DNA from 4 places in the Mesorhizobium sp. P2_A8 genome. Region 1 is predicted to be linked to each of the others. Evidence: predicted binding sites of a transcription regulator. Region 1 holds the regulator's gene; each other region holds the start of a gene.
What was found. Region 1 encodes PhoB, which activates phosphate uptake and scavenging genes when phosphate is short. Its sites were predicted from a motif close to TGTCATNNANCTGTCAT; they were not measured.
Positions count from the first base shown of each region.

Region 2: ppk2 (polyphosphate kinase 2) is a predicted target of PhoB. The motif match lies at 2,146-2,162, and genes of this name have one in related genera.
Region 3: AC1D10_RS30900 (acid phosphatase) is a predicted target of PhoB. The motif match lies at 3,473-3,489, and genes of this name have one in related genera.
Region 4: phnF (phosphonate metabolism transcriptional regulator PhnF) is a predicted target of PhoB. The motif match lies at 3,474-3,490, and genes of this name have one in related genera.

Region 1 covers NZ_JBFUDB010000001.1:1,120,257-1,126,086, forward strand. Annotated here, with positions in the region: gene pstC (phosphate ABC transporter permease subunit PstC) at 1-17, shown strand, start outside; gene pstA (phosphate ABC transporter permease PstA) at 21-872, shown strand; gene pstB (phosphate ABC transporter ATP-binding protein PstB) at 869-1,675, shown strand; gene phoU (phosphate signaling complex protein PhoU) at 1,701-2,408, shown strand; gene phoB (phosphate regulon transcriptional regulator PhoB) at 2,428-3,117, shown strand; gene AC1D10_RS05520 (ROK family protein) at 3,130-4,377, opposite strand; gene xylF (D-xylose ABC transporter substrate-binding protein) at 4,726-5,766, shown strand.
Region 2 covers NZ_JBFUDB010000007.1:354,735-360,564, reverse strand. Annotated here, with positions in the region: gene AC1D10_RS22310 (glycosyl transferase family 90) at 1-915, shown strand, start outside; gene AC1D10_RS22305 (aldo/keto reductase) at 962-2,005, opposite strand; gene ppk2 (polyphosphate kinase 2) at 2,268-3,188, shown strand; gene AC1D10_RS22295 (dihydrofolate reductase family protein) at 3,224-3,868, opposite strand; gene hemB (porphobilinogen synthase) at 4,071-5,102, opposite strand; gene AC1D10_RS22285 (DUF2066 domain-containing protein) at 5,181-5,830, opposite strand, start outside.
Region 3 covers NZ_JBFUDB010000011.1:312,168-317,997, forward strand. Annotated here, with positions in the region: gene AC1D10_RS30880 (SDR family oxidoreductase) at 1-365, shown strand, start outside; gene AC1D10_RS30885 (hypothetical protein) at 389-838, shown strand; gene AC1D10_RS30890 (Gfo/Idh/MocA family protein) at 874-1,932, shown strand; gene AC1D10_RS30895 (cytochrome-c peroxidase) at 2,126-3,331, opposite strand; gene AC1D10_RS30900 (acid phosphatase) at 3,578-5,110, shown strand; gene AC1D10_RS30905 (Lrp/AsnC family transcriptional regulator) at 5,151-5,630, opposite strand; gene AC1D10_RS30910 (RBBP9/YdeN family alpha/beta hydrolase) at 5,739-5,830, shown strand, end outside.
Region 4 covers NZ_JBFUDB010000010.1:388,148-393,977, reverse strand. Annotated here, with positions in the region: gene AC1D10_RS29115 (alpha-D-ribose 1-methylphosphonate 5-phosphate C-P-lyase PhnJ) at 1-794, opposite strand, end outside; gene fosX (FosX/FosE/FosI family fosfomycin resistance hydrolase) at 791-1,210, opposite strand; gene AC1D10_RS29105 (carbon-phosphorus lyase complex subunit) at 1,207-2,319, opposite strand; gene phnH (phosphonate C-P lyase system protein PhnH) at 2,321-2,932, opposite strand; gene phnG (phosphonate C-P lyase system protein PhnG) at 2,932-3,393, opposite strand; gene phnF (phosphonate metabolism transcriptional regulator PhnF) at 3,515-4,264, shown strand; gene AC1D10_RS29085 (zinc-binding alcohol dehydrogenase family protein) at 4,369-5,385, opposite strand; gene AC1D10_RS29080 (ABC transporter permease) at 5,456-5,830, opposite strand, start outside.

The DNA of each region.
Region 1 (5,830 bases):
CCCGCACGGGAGCCTGACCGATGTCGACAGCCACATCGCTTCACCAGAGCCGCAAGCGGAAGAATGCCGTGATGATGACGCTCTGCGTCGCCGCCGCGGGCATCGGACTTGCCTGGCTGGCGCTGATCCTCGGCGCACTGGTCTACAAGGGTACTGCCGGCCTGTCCTTCGACGTATTCACGCAGATGACGCCGCCGCCCGGCGACGCCGGCGGCCTGCTCAACGCCATCTATGGCAGCGTGGTGATGACCATCATCGCCGTCATCGTCGGCACGCCGATCGGCGTGCTGGCCGGCACCTACATGGCTGAATACGGCCGCTTCTCGAAGCTCACCACCGTGGTGCGCTTCATCAACGACATCCTGCTGTCGGCGCCATCAATCATCATCGGCCTGTTCGTCTACGAACTGATGGTCCGGCCGATGGGGCATTTCTCGGCGATTGCCGGCGCCGTCGCGCTTGCCATCCTGGTCATCCCGGTCGTCGTGCGCACCACCGAGGACATGCTCAACCTGGTGCCGAACGCGCTGCGCGAAGCCGGCACCGCGATCGGTGCGCCGCGCTGGGTGGTTATCAAGTCGGTCGCCTACCGCGCTGCCCTGTCCGGCATCGTCACCGGCATATTGCTGTCGATCGCCCGTATCTCGGGCGAGACGGCGCCGTTGCTCTTCACGGCGCTCAACAACCAGTTCTGGTCGAGCAATCTCAACGCGCCAATGGCCAGCCTGCCTGTGACCATCTTCCAGTTCGCTCTCAGCCCTTACGAGGAATGGCAGCAACTGGCCTGGACCGGCGCACTCATCATCACATTGACGGTTCTCGCGCTCAGCATCTTTGCGCGCAGCCTGACAGGACGCAGAGAGGACAAATGAGCCAGATGTTGTCTCCAGACATGACGATCGCCGCCGAGGCAACCGCCAGCAAGGCCAAGATCGAAGTCAAGAACCTCAACTTCTACTACGGCCAGAGCAAGGCGCTGAAGGACATCACGCTGTCGTTGCCCGAGCGCAGCGTCACCGCCTTCATCGGTCCTTCGGGCTGTGGGAAGTCGACGCTGCTGCGCGTCTTCAACCGCATCTACGAACTCTATCCCAAGCAGACCGCCGAGGGTCAGGTGCTGCTCGACGGCCAGAACGTTCTGGACCGCTCGCAGGACCTCAACCTTTTGCGGACCAAGATCGGCATGGTGTTTCAGAAGCCGACGCCGTTCCCGATGTCGATCTATGAAAACATCGCCTTCGGTGTCAGGCTCTATGAGAAGCTCAGCAAGTCGGAGATGGACGGCCGCGTCGAGCAGGCGCTGAAGCGTGCGGCTCTGTGGACCGAGGTCAAGGACAAGCTCAACGCCAGCGGCCTCAGCCTCTCCGGTGGCCAGCAGCAGCGGCTCTGCATCGCCCGAACCGTGGCGGTGAAGCCGGAAGTCATCCTGCTCGACGAGCCGGCCTCGGCGCTTGACCCGCTGTCGACCGCCAAGATCGAAGAACTGATCGACGAGTTGCAAGCCGACTACACGATCGTCATCGTCACCCACAACATGCAGCAGGCGGCGCGCGTGTCGAAGCAGACCGCCTTCATGTATCTGGGCGAACTGGTCGAGTTCGACCGCACCGAGAAGATCTTCACGTCGCCCCGCGAGAAGCGCACGCAGGACTACATCACCGGCCGCTTCGGCTGAGCTCAGGCATACGAGGGACAGGATCATGGGCGAACACACAGTCGCTTCTTTCGACGAGGATCTCGGACAGATCAGCAGGCTCATCAGTGACATGGGCGATCTCGCCGGCTCGATGGTCGGTGGTGCCACCAAGGCGCTGCTGAATTCCGACAACGCGCTGGCACAGCGCGTTGTTTCAGACGACGCGATCATGGACGCGCGCCAGCGCGAGCTTGATGACCGCGCCATCACGCTGATCGCCAAGCGGCAGCCGATGGCCGACGATCTGCGCCATGTCGTCGGTTCGATCCGCATGGCCGGCGATCTCGAACGCATTGGCGACCTTGCCAAGAACATCGCCAAGCGCGTCGGCACCGTCGGCCTCAGCGTCACGCCGCGCGACCTGTCGCATTCCATTGACGGAATGGCGCAGCTGGTGCTGATCCAGGTGCAGGGTGTCATCGAGGAATATGCGGCGCGCGACGCCGCGGCCCTGGCGAAACTGCGCGCAGACGACGAGCGCATCGACGTCAAATACACCTCCGTGTTCCGCGAACTCCTGACCTACATGATGGAAGACCCGCGCAACATCACCGCCTGCACGCATCTTCTGTTCTGCGCCAAGAACCTCGAGCGGATCGGCGATCACGTCACCAACATCGCGGAGAATGCGTATTATGTTCTGACCGGTACGCAGTTGCCCGCCAATCGTCCGAAGCAGGACGAGACGGCAATGTCCGCGCCGGCGGCATGACGACAGGGGTGACCAGCCGATGATCGCGCCACGCATCATGGTGGTGGAGGACGAGGAGCCGCTCGGTGTGCTGCTCCGCTACAATCTGGAGTCCGAGGGTTACCAGGTCGAGGTGGTGACGCGCGGCGACGAGGCCGAGATCCGGTTGCAGGAGAACGTCCCCGACCTTCTGGTGCTCGACTGGATGGTGCCGGCGGTTTCCGGCATCGAACTCTGCCGCCGGCTAAGGATGCGTCCTGAGACCGAGCGGCTGCCGATCATCATGCTGACCGCGCGCGGCGAGGAAAGCGATCGTGTGCGTGGCCTCTCGACCGGCGCCGACGATTATCTGGTCAAGCCGTTCTCGACCCCCGAATTCATGGCCAGGGTCAAGGCGCTGCTGCGCCGCGCCAAGCCGGAAGTGCTGTCCAGCGTGCTCAAGGTCGGCGACATCGTGCTCGATCGTGAATCGCACCGGGTCTATCGCAAGAAGAGCGAGATCCGGCTCGGACCAACCGAGTTTCGCCTGCTCGAGTTCATGATGCGTCATCCCGGTCGGGTGTTTTCGCGCAGCCAGCTGCTAGACAATGTCTGGGGCGAGACGATCTACATCGACGAGCGCACGGTGGACGTGCATGTCGGCCGGCTGCGCAAGGCGGTCAACAATGGCCGCATGCCCGACGTCATCCGTACCATTCGTGGGGCGGGATACGCGATCAGGGAAGATTGACTCCCGTCTGATTCACGCGACGTTCTTGCCGACGATGCCGGATCTTGTGTGAGTGCCAAGCGCGAAAATTTCCTGGTCGACGAAGGTCAGTGCGCGCATGGCGCAGCCTTCGCGGATCAGTGGCAGTTCGTTCGGCTCGGTGTCGAAGGAAATCGATTTCGAGTGCTGGCCGCCTGCGGTCTGGGCAATCGCCTCGCGCAATGCCGGCTCGATCAGGTCGAAGGCCGCGGCGCTGACACCGACCATGGCGACCGGCGCCGGATCGATCAGCGCGAAGAGGCTGCCGAGACCGTAGCCGAGCGCTTCGCCGGCCTTGCGATAGGCCTCGCGCTCGGGTCCATCGCTTTCGCGGGCCGCGGTCGCCAGGGCGCGCATATCGGCGTCGCTGACATCGGCGACTGGTTCTGCGTCCTCACTCATCTGCCTTGCGTTGCGCCAGATGGCGTAGTTGCCGGCATAGGCCTCGACGCAGCCGCGCCGGCCGCAGCGGCACAGCGCGCCGTTCGGCCGATGGATCATGTGGCCGAACTCGCCGCCCGAAGAATGGGTACCGGTGAACAGTTCGCCCTTCAGCACCAGGCCCATGCCGATGCCGTGCGACAAAAGGATGGCGATGAAGTCGTCGCGGTAGCGATCAGGGTCGCGCCAGCGCAGCGCCACCGCCATCATGTTGCAGTCGTTCTCCATGGTGGCGGGAATGCCGAACTCGTCCTCGAGTATGTCGGCGAAGGCGATATCGGTGTGCGGCGTGATCGGCGACCACAACATGGCGCGGGCACGCGTGTCGGTGATGCCCTGGATCGCCAGCGCGATGCGGGCGACATTGCGGACGTCGAGATCGGGGTCTTCGAGGCGTCGCCGCACGATGGCGACGCATTCGCCGACCAGCGCGTCGCGCGACATGGTCAGCGTGTCGAGCCGGCGCTGTTCCTCGGCGATCACCTGGCCGGCATAGTCGATGACGGCGACGGAGAGGAAGTTCAGCGACAGCACCACGGTCATCACTGCCGCTGCTTCCGGATTGAGGCTGAGGCCGACCTGCGGCCGGCCGCGTTTGAGCGAGCCGGCCTCGCTCGGCTTGCTCTCGGCCAAGATGCCTTCGCCGATCAGGTCGGAGGAGATCGCCGATATGGTCGAGTGGCTGAGGCCTGTGGTCGCGGCGATCTCGGTGCGTGACGGCTGTCCGGCGCGACGCACGGCCGCAATCACCATCGCCCGGTTGCGACGGCGCAGATCGTCGTGGCGGATTCCGACCGACATGTTTTTTCACATCCTCCCGGTCGCTGCAGCCTTTCGTGCCCCCCGAAGGCTGTCAGCGAAGCCTGAAGCGCGAAGCACCTCAGGCACTTGTTTCCGCGCATGTCGCCCAAAACCGCTACGCACTTTTGGGCGACATGCGCTGATCAAATTCTGGCAGAAGCCTGCCATCCTGTCATTATTTATTCCGGGGCTCGAAAAAAATTCAGAGAGACATCAAAATCCATCAGAATCGATGTTGACAGCGTTCGGCTGTTGGATCAGTATTTTTTCGAGGCTCGAAAAAATAGAGCTTCTGTGCCGGCCTACGGGTCAGTTTGGTCGCGCCATACGCGGCGCAGGGAGGATAATATGAAAAGATTCACAGCCGCCATCCTGGCGGGTGTCGCCATGTCGCTGACGCTCGTGTCGGTCGCGCAGGCGAAGGACAAGGTCATCGGCGTGTCGTGGTCCAACTTCCAGGAAGAGCGCTGGAAGACCGACGAGGCCGCCATGAAGACGGCGATCGAGGCCGCCGGCGACAAGTACATCTCCGCAGACGCACAGTCCAATCCCGGCAAGCAGCTCACCGATGTCGAGAGCCTGATCTCGCAGGGCGCCAATTCGCTGATCATCCTGGCGCAGGATGCCTCGGCCATCGGCCCGGCGGTGCAGAAGGCGCTGGACGAAGGCATTCCGGTCGTCGGCTATGATCGGCTGATCGAGAACAAGGACGTCTTCTATCTGACCTTCGACAACAAGGAAGTCGGCCGCATGCAGGCCCGCGAAGTGTTCAAGGCCAAGCCGGAAGGCAACTACGTCTTCATCAAGGGCTCGGGTGCCGACCCGAATGCCGACTTCCTGTTCTCGGGCTCGATGGAAGTGCTCAAGGAGGCCATAGACAGCGGCAAGATCAAGAATGTCGGTGAGGCCTATACGGACGGCTGGCTGCCTGCCAACGCCCAGAAGAACATGGAGCAGTTCCTAACCGCCAACGACAACAAGGTCGACGCGGTGGTCGCGGCCAATGACGGCACCGCCGGCGGCGTCGTCGCGGCGCTGACGGCGCAAGGCCTGGCCGGCACCGTGCCGGTCTCGGGCCAGGACGGCGACCACGCCGCGCTGAACCGCATCGCGCTCGGCACGCAGACCGTGTCGGTGTGGAAGGACGCGCGCGAACTCGGCAAGAATGCCGCCGAGATCGCCTCGCAGCTGGCCGACGGCAAGAAGACGGGCGACATCGCCGGCGCCAAGGACTTCACGACGCCGGGCGGCAACACCGTCAAGTCGCTGTTCCTGACCCCGGTTGCCATCACCAAGGACAATCTCAACGTCGTCATCGACGCTGGCTGGATCAAGAAGGACGAAGTCTGCGCGGGTGTTGCCGCCGGCACCGTCGCCGCCTGCAACTAATAGCGGCCGAACCTGCTCGATATCAACGCCGCGGCCCAAAGGCCGCGGCGTTTTCTCAAAAGTT
Region 2 (5,830 bases), on a different contig from region 1:
CGCGATATCGCGCCGCAAGCACTCTTCCGACGGCGGCTGGCGAGTCGCCTCGAAAAAGCCCGGCTTCCGGACGGATCGGTTCGCCAGCGGCTAAATTACTACAACAAGCTGCAGGACCCATTTTCGCCCAGCCCGGCTGCGGTGCGTATCGACAATCTGCCGTTTGCACCGAGCACGTACTATTACGACCTCAAAGAGATTGCCCGGTATTTTGACCCCAAATTGCTCATAGACTTGGAATTCGGCGATGTTGTCGATGTGCCGAAGGTGCCGTCGCTCGTCAAGGATCGGCCGATCCATGCCGACAACAGCAATGCGATCATTCTGAAATTCAACAAGTTCCGGCACTTCCACATGCCTGCCGACGCAACCGCGTTCGCCGACAAGCTCCCTGCCGTGGTCTGGCGCGGCGATCTCAACAATCCGATACGGACAAGATTTCTGGATGCCGTACGCGATCTGCCGTTCTGCGACGCCGGCTCACACAAGTCGTACGCGCCGGCCGAGTACCGCAAGCCATTTCTCAGCATCGGCCAGCAGCAGCGTTATCGCTACATCGTCTCGCTCGAAGGCAATGACGTGGCGACCAACCTCAAATGGATCATGAACTCGAATTCGCTCTGCCTGATGCCCACGCCGACATACGAAACATGGTTCGCGGAGAAGCAACTCGAGGCCAACATCCACTATGTACCGCTCGACCCGGATTTTGCCGACGTTGCCGAAAAGGTGCGCTATTTCGAACAACACCCGGCAGTGGCCGAACGCATCATTGCCGCGGCGAATGCCTATTGCCGGACATTCACCGACGAGAAGCACGAGCAGGCGATCTCCCTGCTCGTGCTCTACAAATACTTCGTGCTCAGCGGCCAGATCGAGCCTGATCCCGAGGTCTGGCGCTACATCACGGGTTAAGTGCCGGGCCGGCGTCGTCCGCCGGGTTCCTCGTCGAAATCTGGGGTCACACGCCGCTGCGATCGAGAACCAGATCGGCGGCGCCGAAGCGGTCCTTTGCCGTCAGCTGCTGGTGCCAGTAGGGGTAGAGCACCGGCGGCCGGCTGATCGCGTCGAGGCGTTCACGCTCCTCGCCGGTGAGCACCAGGCTTGCCGCCGCGATGTTGTCCCGGAACTGCGTTTCGCTCCTGCCGCCGATCACCAGCGAACTGACCGCCGGCCGGCCGAGCAGCCAGGCCAGTGCCACCTGCGCTGCCGACACGCTGCGCTGCGAGCCGATCTCGACAAGGACGTCGACGATCCGCCAGAGCCGGTCCTCGTCGCGGATCGGCGGTTCGGACCAGCCGGCGAGCTGCCGGGCGGTGGGGCTGTCGCGGCGGTATTTGCCGGACAGCAATCCGCCGGCAAGCGGGCTCCAGACCAGCACGCCGAGCCCCTGGTCGACCGAAATCGGCAGCAATTCATATTCCGCCTCGCGCGCTTCCAGCGTGTAGTGGATCTGCTGGGTGACGAAGCGCGGCTGGTGATGGCTGTCGCTGATGCCGAGCGCCTTCATCACTTGCCAGCCGGAATAATTGGAGCAGCCGACATAGCGGATCTTGCCCTGGGCAACCAGCGTGTCGAGCGCGGCGATGGTTTCCTCGAGCGGTGTCGTGCCGTCCCATTCGTGCAGGAAGTAGATGTCAATGACGTCGGTCTTCAACCGCTTCAGGCTCTTCTCGCATTCGCGGATCAGGTGATAGCGCGACAGGCCTTCGTCGTTCGGACCGTTGCCGATCCGCATCCGCGCCTTGGAGGCGATCAGCACGTCGCCCTTGCGCTTGCCGCCGAGTGCTTCGCCGATGATCTCTTCCGAAATGCCGTTCGAATAGACGTTGGCGGTGTCGATGACGTTGATGCCGGCATCGATGCAGAGATCGATCATCCGGCGCGCCTCGTCGAGATCGGTCTTGCCGACAGCCGAAAACGCGCCGGCGCCGCCGAAGGTCATCGTGCCCATGGTCAGTGTCGAAACTTTCAAGCCGGAACGGCCGAGGGTGCGGTATTCCATGTCAGTCCTCGCGATTGCATTGGGGAAAGGGGCTTTGGGGAAAGATATTTGTAGGACAATTTAGACCGCTCGTCGACATGCCACGGCGACGGATCGATCATGCCTCGCGGGATTTGCTGCGGCGGCCATCGTGCTCAGTCTGCAATAAAACCGTCATTGCCGGTCTATATTGAAGTCGGCTCAGGTGTTGCCACTCCGGGACGCAGGCCAGGGGTTGGGCGCCGGACGTGGATCGACACGGCTTGCAAGCGGAGCAGCTGAAATGACCGAGCTAAAACAGAATTCTCCCGCCAGGGACTGGCTTGAAGCCGAACTCGCCGACACGCTCGATGAAGACTATGAGCTCGAAATGTCGGAGCCGGCGCTGTCGATGGAGATCGCGAAGATCTACAAGAACTCGCATCCGCCTTCGATCGATCGGATGCAATATTTTCGCGACCTGATCACCTTGCAATCCGAATTGATCAAGCTGCAGTCCTGGGTCGCCTATCACAAGAAGAAGCTGGTGGTGGTCTTCGAGGGCCGCGACTCTGCCGGCAAGGGCGGTGTCATCAAGCGCATCACTCAGCGGCTCAATCCACGCATCTGCCGTGTCGTCGCCCTGCCGGCGCCGACCGAGCGCGAGAAGTCGCAATGGTATTTCCAGCGCTATGTGCCGCATCTGCCAGCCGGCGGCGAGATCGTGCTGTTCGACCGCTCCTGGTATAACCGCTCCGGCGTTGAACGGGTGATGGGTTTTGCCCAGCCCGATCAGGTCGAGGAATTCTTCCGCGACGTGCCGGAGTTCGAGCGCATGCTGGTCCGCTCGGGCATCACCGTGGTCAAATACTGGTTCTCGATCACCGACGAGGAGCAGCAGATGCGCTTCCTGATGCGCATCCACGATCCGATGAAGCAGTGGAAACTCTCGCCGATGGACCTGCAGTCGCGCGTGCGCTGGGAGCAGTACACCAAGGCCAAGGAAGAGACCTTTGCCCGCACCAACATTCCGGAGGCGCCCTGGTTCATCGTCGAGGGCAACGACAAGAAGCGGGCGCGGCTGAACTGCATCGACCATCTGCTCAAGCAGATGCCGTATGAAGAGGTGCCGCACGAGGAGATCACGCTGCCCGAGCGCGTCTTCAATCCCGAATACGAGCGCCAGACGCTGCCGCGCGAGCTCTACGTGCCGGAAAAGTACTGAGCGTCTCACCGTCCCCACATGAGGGAGAGCGAAACCTAGGCACGCTTGATGATCACGTGGGTGGCGAGCGGCGTGGCGACCTGCTCGCTGCAGAGATAACCGAGCCTGGGCATGTCCAGTCCGGCAAAAAGGTTCTCACCGGCACCAAGCAGCACCGGCGAGATCGCCAGATGCATCTCGTCGATCAGCTTCTCCTGGAGATATTGCTGGATGGTGGCGACGCCTCCGCCGACCCGCACGTCCTTGCCATCAGCCGCCGCCTTCGCTTGTTCAAGCGCCGAATGGATGCCGTCGGTGACGAAGTGGAAGGTCGTGCCGCCCTCCATGACGATCGGTTCGCGCTTATGATGGGTCAGCACGAAAACCGGCACATGGTAGGGTGGGTTGTCGCCCCACCAGCCCCTCCAACTGTCGTCGGGCCATTCGCCGCGGATCGGCCCGAACATATTGCGGCCGAGGATCCAGGCGCCGACATTCTCGAAGCTGCGCGCCGCAAAGTCCTCGTCAGCGCCGGTCGCACCGCCTTCCTCGCCGAACATCTTGCGGAAGGTGCGGGTGCTCCAGGCCCATTTGTGCAAGGCTTCCCCGCCGACACCGAGCGGATTTTGCAGGTCCTGGTCGGGACCGGCGCCGTAGCCGTCGAGCGACAGGGTGAATGCGTTGACGCGAAGTTTGGACATAAAGTCTCCTCCATAACCAGTTGTGCAAGCGGTAGCAAACTGATTGTGAATTGCAAGCAGTTTGTGTGGATGCAGCAAACCGCAGGCGATTGGTCCAACGACCTTCGCTCGGGCTCCCGTCCGGAAGCCGGCAATTGTTCATGGAGATCGAGGAGGTCGCCGGCATTGCCCGCTGCGACCGGCCATCGGTGGGAAGAGAAAACTATCCCTTCAGCATCGTCGCCACTTCAGGCGCGAAATAGGTGAGGATGCCGTCGCAGCCGGCACGCTTGAAAGCGAGCAGCGATTCCAGCATCGCCTTTTCGCCATCGATCCAGCCATTGGCGGCCGCCGCCTTGATCATCGAATATTCGCCCGACACCTGGTAGGCGAAGGTCGGCATCTGGAATTCGTCCTTCAGCCGCCGGATGATGTCGAGATAGGGCAGGCCGGGCTTGACCATCAGCATGTCGGCGCCTTCGGCGATATCCTGTTCGGCCTCGCGCACCGCTTCGTCCGAATTGGCGTGGTCGATGTAATAGGTCTTCTTGTCGCCCTTGAGCAGCCCGGCGGTGCCGACCGCCTCGCGATAAGGGCCGTAGAAGGCCGAGGCGAATTTGGTCGCGTAGGACATGATTGCCACGTCCTGGAAGCCGTTGGCGTCGAGCGCGTCGCGGATGGCGCCGATGCGGCCGTCCATCATGTCGGACGGCGCGATGATGTCGGCGCCGGCCGCCGCCTGGATGACGGCCGCGGCGGTCACCTGTTCGACCGTCTCGTCATTGACGATGATGCCGTCGCGCAGGATGCCGTCATGGCCATGGCTGGTGAACGGATCGAGCGCGGCATCGGTGATGATGCCAATCTCAGGCACCGCGTCCTTTATCGCCCGGGTGGCGCGGTTGATGACGTTGTCGGGGTCGAGAATGTGCGAACCGGTCTGGTCGCGCAGCGCGATGTCGACATTGGGGAAGGTGGCGAGTGCCGGAATGCCGAGCTTTGCCGCGCGCTCGGCCTCCTTGACGGCGAGATCGACAGACAGGCGGAAAACGCCCGGCATGGCGGCGATCGGCTCGCGGACATTCTTGCCGTCGACGACGAAGATCGGCCAGATCAAATCGTCGACCGTGAGCCGGTTCTCCTGCACGAGACGGCGCGACCAGTCGGCCTTACGCATGCGGCGCAAGCGGCGGCTGCCGGTGATGTCGTCGACGCTGCGCGCGCCGGCTGGCTTTGTCGGTGTGAATTTGTTCATCGCCAAAACTCTCGTTCGGCGGCTTTTTACCACGAGCCCTTGCTGCTGACCAATGCGACACGTTTGTGCCAGGGTGTCCTAGGGTTGCCCATTGCCTGACAGAATCTGCGCCGCGCCCCTAATCGCGACGCGGAAAGCCTCGTCGAAGGAGACACCGCGCACCTGCCAGCTATAGGTCTTCCCGCCCATGGCCAGCCGCCAGTCGGCGATCCAGCCGAATTCCTTGTCACTCCAGACGATGCTTCCGGCAAGCGCCTGATCGGCTCCGGCCTTTGTCGCAGCCGTATCCAGCTTCGCCATGTCAGCGTCGCGCAGCGTCTTGTCATCCAGCCCGGCCTGCAACAGCAGCGCTACCCTGGGGAAGACTACCTGCATGGCCAGCGGCAAGGCGGCATTGCCGAACGATTCGCGCATCAATGCGCCGCGCTCGTCATCGGCATCGAGCGCGAAATGCCGGATGCCTTGCTCGGTTGCCAAGAAAACCGCCAGCCGTGGCCGCTCGGTCAGCCATGGCTTGCTGCCGAGCGAAGCCAGGACCGGGTCGATCGTCGCCGGCGTGTATTGGCAATAAAGGTCGTGCGGCCGGTCGTGGGTGCCTTGTTCGTCATGCACCGGTATGCCTTCCATGCGGTCGCGGTAGCGGAAGCTGGTGACAAAGCTGCCGGCCTTGTCGCGCAGCCCCGTCATCTCTGGTTTTGCCGTCAGGCGCTGATCACCGGAAACCCGGA
Region 3 (5,830 bases), on a different contig from region 1:
TTCGCATCGTCGCACCGCAGATGGTCAAGCAGAAGGCTGGCGCCATCATCAACATCTCGACCGCCTGGGTGGTCGAGCCGAGCCCGATGTTCCCGACTTCCGCCGTGTTCCGCGCCGGGCTCGCCGCCTACACCAAGATCTTCGCCAACACTTATGCATCAGACAATGTGCGCATGAACAACGTGCTGCCCGGCTGGATCGACAGCCTGCCGGCCACCGAGGAGCGCCGCGACAGCGTGCCGATGCAGCGTTACGGCACCTCGGAAGAGATCGCCGCGACCATCGCCTTCCTGGCGTCCGAAGGCGCCGGCTACATTACCGGCCAGAATATTCGTGTCGACGGCGGCATCATCCGCGCTATCTGAGGCGTCGACCCGGGGGAGGAGCCATGTCCGACACCTATCTGCGTTTCGTGCCATATGACCCGCACTGGCACCCCGACGAGCCGGCGGCCGCCGCAGCCATAAAGGTTGCGCGTGAACTGTTCCCGCTGGCCGAGCATATCGCCGTCGAATTGGAAGAAGGCGTGACGTTCTTTGACGCCGGAGCAAACACGGAAAGCATCCATTGTCCGTTTTGCGGCAGTGACATCGAGGAATGGTGGGGCGACGCGATGGACCAAGCTGCAGCATCGCGCTTCGAAGACCTGTCCGTCACCACGCCGTGTTGCCATAAGCCCGCGTCGCTGAACGATCTGCGCTATATCTGGCCCGCGGCGTTCGGAGTCTGCGCGCTTACGGTCGTCGATCCGGGAGTGACCTCCTTGGCCAGCAAGCAGTTGCGGACGATCGAGCAAGCCATGGGCTCGCCGCTGAAGGCGATCTGGCAGCATCTCTGAGACGGCGAATTCCAATAATCCCCAAGGAGCAAAAAATGCGGCTTTTGATACTCGGCACCGGCTGGATGGCGCAGGAACATGCAAGGCGCTTCAGCGCCATCGAGGGCGTCGACATCGTCGGCGCCGTCGATGTCGATGCGGCGCGCGTCGGCGAATTCGCCGACGGCTTCAACATCCCTAACCGTTTCACTTCGCTGGAGGAGGCGCTGACATGGGGGGAGTTCGACGCGGTGGCCAATGTCACGCCGGACCGCATCCATCATCCGACCACCATGGCGCTGATCGCCGCCGGCAAGCCGGTGTTGTGCGAGAAGCCGCTGGCCGAGAACTTCGGCAAGGCCACCGAGATGGCCGACGCGGCCGAGGCTGCCGGCCTCGTCAACATGGTGAACCTCACCTATCGCAATGTCGCGGCGCTGCAGAAGGCCCGCCAGATGGTGCAGGCGGGCGAAATCGGCACGGTCAGGCATGTCGAGGCGTCCTATCTGCAAAGCTGGCTGGTGTCGAAATTCTGGGGCGACTGGCGCACCGATCCGAAATGGCTCTGGCGCCTGTCGCGCGGCCACGGCTCGAATGGCGTGCTCGGCGATGTCGGCATCCACATCCTCGATTTCGCCAGCTATGGTGCGGCTCTCGACGTCGACCATGTCTTCTGCCGGCTGCGCGCCTTCGACAAGGCGCCCGGCAACCGCATCGGCGACTACGGGCTCGACGCCAATGACAGCTTCGCCATGACGCTGGATTTTTCCAATGGCGCCTTCGGCGTGGTGCACGCCAGCCGCTGGGCTACCGGCCATCTCAACGAGCTGCGTCTGCGCATCTATGGCGACAAGGGCAGCCTCGAAGTGGTGCACAATCTCGACGGCTCGGTGCTCAAGGCCTGCGTCGGCGAGAATGTCGAGAACGCCAGATGGGAAGAGCTCGACGCCGGCATGGTGCCGACCAACTACCAGCGCTTCGTCGATGCCGTCACCAGCGGCGTGCAGACCGAGCCCAGCTTCCGCCACGCCGCCGGCCTGCAAAAGGTGCTCGACCTCGCCGTGGTGTCGGACGAGAAGCGGGCGGAGCTGAGGGCACACGCGGATACGCAGTGAGGGTGGATTCAAGGGCCGGTGGTTGGCGGCGCCTTCGCTTCTCCCACAGGGGGAGAAGGCGACCTCGCGAAGCGAGGTCGGATGGGGGGTGTTCCGGCTTGGCAACGACGGCGATCCGTCCAGCGCCCCTCAACCGTCTCGGCGCTGCGCGCCGATCCACCTTCTCCCACAGGGGGAGAAGGGAAGGCGCGAGTCACTGCTGATCCGCGTCGGTCAGCGTTTGCAGGAAGGCGACGATGTCGTCGATCTCGGGATCGGTCAGCGCCGGCCTGTCGCCGGATTTCTTGCCGAAGGGCGGATCCTGGTTGAGGTTGTGCCAGTAAGCCTTTGGCAAATCGTCGTTTTGTCGGATCGTGCCGTCGGCGTTCTTGGGGTACCAGTGGCCGGGATCGCTGTCGCGGCTGGCGTAGAAGGCGACCGCGTCGCGCAGCGTGTGGAAATATCCATTGTGGAAGAAGCTTTTTCGCAGCGCGACGTTGCGCAGCGTCGGCGTCTTGAACAGGCCGCAATACTCCGCCCGGCCGTGAAAATCGGTGCGCAGCGGCCCGCACAGGCCGAGATCGAAATAGGCGGGGTCGGTGTTGGCCGGGATGGCCGGATTGCGCGGCACGGCAACGGCGATCAGGCCGAAATCGGTGAACTGCGGCGGCTCGCCGTCATTGGCGGGTTCGCTTAGATGGCAGGAGGCGCAATTGCCCTTGGTCTCGTCCTCGAACAGCGCGCGGCCGTGCAATTCCTGTGCCGACAGCGTCGCCTTGCCGGCGAGGAAGGCATCGTAGCGGCTGGAGTAGGGATAGAAGTCGGGCGCACTCTGCTCGAAGGTGCCAAGCGCCTCTGCGGCGGCGTCGAAGGCATCATCCGGGTGGTCGAACACGGTGTCGCCGAAAGCGGCCTTGAAGTCATCGGCGTATGCCGACTTGCGCAATCCGGCGGTGATGGCGGCGGCATCCTTGTTGGCCATCTCGAACGGCGACAGCAGCGGGATCCTGGCCTGGTCGCGGCCGCGGTCGACGCGGCCGTCCCAGGTCAGGCCGCCGGTCGGGCCGTTGTCGATGCTCTCGTCGCCTTCATCCTCGGAATCGTAGAAATGCTCGGTGAAGGCGGGCACCGCCTGGAGGTAACGCAGCGACGGCACGGCGCGCAGTCCGGGCTGGTCGAGATGCGGCCCGCCCATCTCGACCGGTGCGGCCGAGCCGGGGCCGAAGGCATGGTGCGGATCATGGCAGGACGAGCAGGCCTGCTTGCCCGAGGCCGACAGCGACGGGTCGAAGAACATCTTGCGGCCGAGCGCCGTCAGCGCCTGCGCCCGCGCGAAGGCATCCGCCCGCGACATCGGCCCTGGATGGACGCTGCGTGCGCTGACAATGCTTGCGGAAAGGATCGCGGCGATGCCGAGCATCGATGCGGCGATGGCGCATTTCTTCCATTGTCCCGCTGTCATGTCGTCCGGTCCGTTTTTCCGCCCCGGAGTTAAGACCGTACTGCTGCGGATTGATGACCGGCTCACTCGCTCACGCAACCGTGTTTGCAGGACCAGAAAATGTCACAAAGGTGACAAGGCGTCGACCTAGCGTTCGCCCATGGCTCGTCGCTCGCGGCCATGCATTTGCCCCTCTAGCCACCACCCCAGCCATGAGGAATTCCCATGACGCGGCCTTTCACCTCGCTTTGCCTGGCCGGCACCGTGCTGACCTCGATTCCGCTTGCAGCCAACGCCGCCCCGCCCGGCTACGACAAGATCGACACCGTCGTCGTCATCTATGCCGAGAACCGCAGCTTCGATAATCTCTATGGCGGCTTCCCCGGCGCCAATGGGCTGGCCAACCTCTCGGCCGGCCAGGTGCGCCAGCTCGACCGCGACGGCAAGCCGCTGACCGAACTGCCGCCGGCCTGGGGCGGCCTGACTGCCAAGGGCGTGACGCCGCCGATGACCGAGGCGCAATCGGCGCATCTCAGCAATGCCAGCTTCGCCATCGACGACGCCGGCGGCTTCAACGAGAAGACCTCCGTCGTCACGCGCGACCTCTGGCACCGCTTCTACCAGGAGCAGATGCAGATCGATGGCGGGAAGAACGACAAGTTCGTCGCCTGGGCCGATTCCGGCGGCCTGGTGATGGGCCACTATGACGGCTCCAGCCTGCCGATGTGGGCGGTGGCGAAGAAATACGTGCTGGCCGACAATTTCTTCCAGGGCGCCTTCGGCGGCTCCTTCCTCAACCATATCATGCTCGCCTGCGCCTGCGTGCCGGTCTATCCCCACGCCGACACCAGCCCGGTCAAGGGCCAGATCGCCGTCGTTGAGGCCGATGGCACGACGCTGAAGGTCGCCGACAATTCGCCGGCCTCGGCGCTCGGCGGCGTGCCGAAATTCGTCAATGACGGCGCCATCACGCCCGACTTCTATGCCGTCAACACCATGCAGCCGCCCTACCAGCCGAGCGCCAACAAGCCGGCAGAAGGCGGCGACACGGCACTGGCCGATCCGGCGCTGCCGACCACGCTGCCGCCGCAGCACGACATCACCATCGGCGACCTGTTGTCGCTGAAGGGCGTCAGTTGGGCCTGGTATTCCGGCGCTTGGCAGGCCACGCTCGACGGCAAGAACGCGACGCCGGTGCCGAACTTCCAGTTCCACCACCAGCCGTTCAACTATTTCGCCGCCTACGCGCCTGGCACTGCCGCGCGGGCCGAGCACCTGAGGGATGGCGGTCTCGACGGCGCCGAATTCATCAAGACGATCGACGACGGCAAGCTGCCGGCGGTGAGTTTCTACAAGCCGCAAGGCAATCTCAACGAGCATAGCGGCTATGCCGATGTGACGAGCGGCGACCAGCATCTCGCCGACATCGTCGCGCATCTGGAGAAAAGCCCGCAATGGAGCCACATGCTGGTGGTCGTCACCTATGACGAGAATGGCGGCTTCTGGGACCATGTCGCACCGCCGAAGGCCGACCGCTGGGGGCCGGGCAACCGCATCCCGGCCTTCATCATCTCGCCCTATGCGAAGATGGGCACGGTCGACCACACACAATACGACACGACGTCGATCCTGCGCTTCATCACCGCGCGTTACGATTTGCCGGTGCTGTCCGGCATCGCCGCCCGCGACAAGGCGCTGCGCAACAACGACCAGCCACCGATGGGCGACCTGAGCGCTGCGCTCGATCTGAGCCGGTAGAGCGGCTGACTGAACCTCGGTGCGGCGACACCGCTCTGGTCTAGCCGCCTGACCGTCTGATCAGGTCGCGGCCGATCGGCTTTGGTGTCTCGCTGCGCAACACCAGCGCCGTCGTGACCGCGCCATGGCGGGCCACGGCGTCGACGATGGTTTCAAGCTGCGCCGGCGAGGGGACGACCACTTTCAGGATGAAGCAATCCTCGCCGGTCAGTCGGTGCACCTCGGTGATCTGTGGCATCTCGGCGAATTGCTTCAGGCAGGGGCGGATGTGCTCATGCGTGGTGCGCACCCGGATGATCGCCATCATGCCGAGGCCGAGTGCGGCCGGATCGATCACCGCGGTGTAGCCGGCAATGATGCCGCGCTCCTCCAGCCGTTTCACCCGCTCGGACGTTGCCGGCTGCGACAGGCCGACCCGGCGGCCAAGCTCGGACATGCCGATGCGGCCGTTCTCCTGCATGGCTTCGAGAATGGCGATGTCGGTCGGATCGAGCGGCGCGCGCTCATCGCTGTTTTTCATGGCCACCTTGAATCCATCGGAAGTCTAGCGACTTTTCCGATGGTTTCCCATTTTCCGCCGCGAAGCAAGACGCCACCATGCTGCTCCGATAGATAGGAGCAAGGCGACATGACGCATTTCATCATCCTGCCCGGCAGCGGCGGTTCGGGCCCGGCGCACTGGCAGTCGCGCTGGGAAAGCGCCAATCCGGCGATGCGGCG
Region 4 (5,830 bases), on a different contig from region 1:
ACGAACATGTGGCCGCCATGGTCGTCGAGGATGACTTCGTCGAGATACACGTTCTCGGCCGCGCAGAGCGCGCAAGGCTGGTCGAAGGTCTGCACCTCGAACGGATGATCGTCGAAGTCGAGGCTGACGACTTCGGTGAACGGCGGCACCGCATAGATGCGCTTTTCGCGGCCGGCGCCGAACAGCTGCAAGGCCGGCGAGCGGTGCATCTTGGGATTGTCGAATTTCGGCGTCGGCGACGGGTCCATCACGTAGCGGCCCTCGACCTTGACCGGATAGGCGTAGGTGGTGGCGATGCGGCCGTGCCTGGCGATGTCCTCATAGAGCTTTACATGCATCAGGCCGTATTCCTCCAGCGCGTGCATCTTGCGCGTCTCGGTCTCGCGCGGTTCGAGGAAGCGCAGAGGTTCCGGGATCGGCACCTGGTAGACCAGCACCTGGCGCTCCGTCAGCGGATGCTCGGGAATGCGGTGGCGGGTCTGGATGATGGTAGCCTTCGCCGTCTCGGTGGTGACGGCGACATTGGCGACCTTCTTGAAGAAGGCGCGGATCGAGACCGCGTTGGTGGTGTCGTCGGCGCCCTGGTCGATGACCTTCAAGACATCGTCGGGGCCGATGATCGAAGCGGTGACCTGGACGCCGCCAGTGCCCCAGCCATAAGGCATCGGCATCTCGCGCGAGGCGAACGGCACCTGATAGCCGGGGATGGCGATGCCCTTGAGGATCGCACGGCGGATCATTCGCTTGGTCTGCTCGTCGAGATAGGCGAAGTTGTAGGTGGCGATGTCGGTCATGGCGCGACTTCCAATTCTTTGGCGTAGCGTGCCAGCCGCTCAGTGAGCGTGCCGGTGTGCAATTCGAACATGTGGTTGTCGTCGTCGTAGAAATAGATCGAGCGGCCTTCGCCCTCGACGCGTGGGCGCGGCGGACGCATGTCGAGCCCTAGCTTGCCGATGCGCTCGGCGTAGCGGTCGAAATCGGCGTCATCGATTTTGAATGCGATGTGATTGTAGCTGCGCTCCGGCAGCTTCTCGCCCTCCATGATGGCGATCCAGATGTCGCCGATCAGAAAGAATTTTTCACGCGACAGCGAGAATTGCCTGGCGCCGCTGTCATAGACCTCGCGCGCGTCGAAAATCCCGGTCAGGATCGCGGTCATCCGGTCGAGATCGCGGACGATGAAGGTCATGTGGGACAGGCCTAGAATCATTCCGCGGCCTCCCGCTTCTCTTCGACCTTCGCGGGATTCTCGCGGGCATCGTACTCGGCGCGCATGCGGCGCACGAGGTCGAGTTCGGCCTGGAAGTCGACATAGTGCGGCAGCTTCAGATGCTCGACGAAGCCGGTCGCCTGAACATTGTCGGAATGCGAGATGACGAACTCCTCGTCCTGCGCTGCGGCGACGACATCCTCGCCCAACTCGCTGGCGCGCAGCGCCCGGTCGCAGAGCGCCATCGCCATCGCCTTGCGCTCGCTCTGGCCAAAAACGAGCCCGTAGCCGCGGGTGAACTGCGGCGGCGCCTTGGCAGACCCCTTGAACTGGTTGACCATCTGGCATTCGGTGACCCGCACGCTGCCGAGCGGGACAGCGAAGGGTAGTTCGGGCACGTCGAGCTCCAACTCGACCTCGCCGATGCGGATCTCGCCCACGAAGGGATGGTTGCGGGCATAGCCGCGCTGCGTGGAATAGCCGAGCGCCAGCAGAAAACCCTCGTCGCCGCGTGACAGCGCCTGCAGGCGGATGTCGCGCGCCATCGGGAATTCCAGCGGATCGCGGGTGATGTCGCCGGGGACATGGTCCTGCGGCATCTCCCCATCCGGCTCGATCAGGCCTTCGCGGGAGAGGATGGCGGAGACGCGCGGCATGGCTTGCGCTTCCGTCTCACGCCGCAGCGGCTCGGCGACATCGCCGCCAGCGGCAAGCTCGGGATCGAGCAGCCGGTGCGTGTAGTCGAAGGTCGGGCCGAGCAACTGGCCGCCGGGCAGGTCCTTGTAGGTCGCTGAAACGCGCCGCTCGACCAGCATGGTGGCGGTGTCGATCGCCTTGGAGTAGCCGAAGCGCGGCAACGTGGTGCGATAGGCGCGCACCAGGAAGATCGCTTCGATCAGGTCGCCGCGCGCCTGGACGATGGCAAGGGCGGCCAACTCCCGGTCATAGAGCGAACCTTCGCTCATCACCCGGTCGACGCCGAGCGCCAGCTGCTCGACGATCTGGTCGAGGCGAAGCGCCGGCACCGAACGGTCGCCGCGCCGGCGGTCGGCAAGCAGGCTGTGGGCGTTGGCAATGGCCGCCTCGCCACCTTTTACCGCGACATACATCCTAGGCCTCCATCGTCTTGATGCGCGTGGTGCGCGGCAGGCAGGCGACGCCGTCTGATGTGGCGAGGATGATGTCGACGCCCCGCGGAAAGCGCTGGTTGTTCTGCTTCCACTGCTCGATGAAATGACGCGGCATCTGCGCCGGCGCGATCGTGGCACTGGTTTCGATGCCGGGACCTTCGAGCAGCAGCGGGGCGCCGGAGACGAGATCACTCACCAGCAGGATCAGCGTGGTGGAGCGGTCGGGATAGTCCTGCGTGCCTTGCGAAAAGCCGTCCAGAGCCATCATCTCTGCCGGCGTGGCGATCAAAGCGAAATGCGCATCGGCCGGCGTGTTGGCCAGCGGTGCGCCGGTGTGAAACCCAAGCCAGGATTTGATCGCGGTAGAGGCTTGCAAAGCCGGGTCGAGCCAGAGCGGCGTGTCGTTGTCGCAAAGTGCCAGTGCCACGGCGCCGGCGGTTGCCGAGAGCGGCGCCGGCGGGCGGGCGAAGGCGGGCAGGGGCTGCACGCTGCCCGGCCGCGCCATCGCGTCCATGACCGCGCGGAACACGGTCTGCGCGTTGAAGACTGGATCGGCAAAGCCGCCCTCGATCGATTGCGCTGCGATGTCCATCAGTCTTCTCCGCGAACCATGGTGAAGAAATCCACCTTCGTTGCCGCCGTCTCGGCGCGGCGCCGTTCATGCGCCGCGATCAGGGCCGACCGCAGCGGCGCTATGATCCCGGTCTCGACCTCGGTGCGGCGGGCCGGGTCCTGCCACAGCGCGTCGGCGATGGCCGCCAGCCTCGCCTTTTGCTTGTCGCGGCCAAGCGCATAGCAATGGCCGACCTGTCCGGACGGCAAACGAACTGTGGCGCGGGTAACGGTCGCCTCACCGACATTGAAGGGCGAGCCGCCACCGCCGATGCGGCCCCGCAGGGTGATCAGGCCGGTCTCGGGACCACGCAACAGTTCGGCTTCGGAAGGCAATCCGGCTTCATTCCAGAGCCGGACAATGTCATCGCCGCTGGATTGCGCCAGCGTTGCCATGGCGGCCTTGCGCTCGGCCTGGTCATGAGCTTCCTGTCCTCGCATGAGCAATATTCCTCTTGTCTGAAATTTGTCTATTGATATAGACAACTATACAAATTATATCTTTTATCTAGCGCGAGTCCATGACGTGTGGATGACAGGGATAGAAGGCTGGGGGCAATTGATGGTCGGGCAGCTGCCAGCTGACAGCATCGAGCGGCGTAGTGGTGTCTCGCTGTGGCGGCAGATTGCCGACAAGATCCTGCATGCGATCGCCATCGGAGATTTCGCCGAGAATGCAGCGCTGCCGCCGGAGGTTGCGCTGGCCGAACGCTATGGTGTCAACCGCCATACAGTGCGCAGCGCCATATCAGCCCTCGTACAGGAAGGAGTGCTGCGGGCCGAGCAAGGGCGGGGCACTTTCGTGTTGTCGCGCAAACGGCTGTCCTATCCGATCGGCGCGCGCACACGCTTTTCGGCAGGCCTGCAAGGGCAGGCGTCGGAACGGCATACAGTGCTGCTTGCCTCGTCGGTCGAGCCGGCCAGCCAGCGCGTCGCCGAGGGGCTTGGCATTGCCAGGGGGACTGACGTGATCCGGCTGGAAACGCGCGGCGAAGCCGATGGCCGCCCGGTGTCGCGGGCTGCCGGCTGGTTCGAGGCCAGGCGCTTTGCCGGCATCGATGCCGCCGTGGTGGAAACCGGCTCGATCACCGCATCGCTGGCACGTTTCGGCATCGACGATTATCTCAGGCAATCGACCATCCTGTCGGCGCGCCATGCCGATGGCGCCGACCTTGCCGACCTCGACCTGCAGCCCGGTGCCATCGTGCTGGTCACGGTCGCCGTCAACGTCACGCCCGACGGCCAGCCGATCCAGTTTTCGGAGTCGCGCTTCCCGGCCGAGCGGGTCGAGCTCAAACTATCGGCACTGTGAGCCGACACCGCCGCTTGGCTAAATTGTCTGACGCAAATACCCCCAGGGAAAGCGCCACGCGCTTTTCCCGGGAAAACCGCTTCACCCTTTTCCTGGAATTGCTCCTATCCGACCTCAATCACCGCCTTGATCAGGCCGGATTTCTCGTGCGCCCAGCGGGCGAGATCGCGCGGCGTGCCGGCCAGCGTGGTGCGGTGGGTGACGAGCTTGGCCAGCGGCACGGCGCCGTTGCGAATCGAGGCGGCGACGTGGTCGAAGTCGGCGCGCAAGGCATTGCGGCTGCCAATCAGTGTCATCTCGCGCTTGTGAAATTCCGGATCGGAAAAAGCGATGTCGTCCTTGACGACGCTGACCAGCACCAGTGTCCCGCCATGCGCGACATGGGCGAAGGCCGCCTGCACCGACTGGGTGTTGCCGGTCGCATCGAAAACCACATCGAAGCCTTCGCCGGCGGTTGCTTGCTTGACCAGATCGGGCACCGCGCCACGCGAACCGTCGAGGGTCTGGAAACCAAGTTCGTTCACGGCAAAGTCGAGCCTTTCGCTGCTCATGTCGAGCAACGTCACGTCAAGCCCGGCGATGCGGGCGAAGATGGCGGTACCGAGCCCGATCGGGCCGGCACCGATGACCAGTGTGCGGGCGCCGGGCCGACCCTGCGCGCGCCGCACGGCGTGCGCGCCGATGGCCAGGAACTCGACGGCGGCGGCGTCAGCCAGCGACAGGCCGTTTGCCGGATAGAGATTCTGTGCCGGCACCAGGATCCGTTCGCACATTGCTCCGTCGCGATGGACGCCGAGCACCTCGATCCTGACGCAGCAATTCGGCTTGCCTTGCCGGCAGGCAATGCATTTGCCGCAAGACAGATAGGGGTTGATGACGACCGGTTCGCCAATGGCAAGATCGACGCCGTCGCCAGTCTCGATCACGGTTCCCGACACTTCATGGCCCATGATGCGGGGATAGGCGAGGAACGGGTGCTTGCCTTCGAAGATATGATAGTCGGTGCCGCAGATGCCGACATGGCTGACAGCCACCAGCGCCCAGCCGGGAGCGGGCGCGTCCGGCGAGGGCCGGTCTTCCAGGACAAGATCGTCGGGCGAGCGGCAGACGACGGCTTTCATGCTTCAATCCATCTGTCATGAAATCGCCGGCCCGTCATGTGTGGAGGGCCGGCGGTCAGTTGCGGTCGACTTACTTGCCCCGGCGGCGCAGCCCGTCGAAGTAGACGATGATGATGATCAGCGCGCCGGTGATGATGCGCTGCCAGAACGAGTTGACGTTGAGCAGATTGGCGCCGTTGTTGATGGTGGCCAGGATGAAGGCGCCAAGCAGCGGCCCGTGCACCGAGCCGACGGCGCCGAACAGCGAGGTGCCGCCGATCACCGAGGAGGCGATCGCCTGCAGCTCCCAGCCCTCGGCCTGGGTCGGGTTGCCGATGCCGATGCGGGCGGCGAGCAGCACGCCGACGAAAGCCGCGCACAGGCCCGATAGCGTGTAGGCCATGTAGATGGTGCGCTGGACATTGACGCCGGAAAGACGCGAAGCCTCGGCGTTGGAGCCGACCGA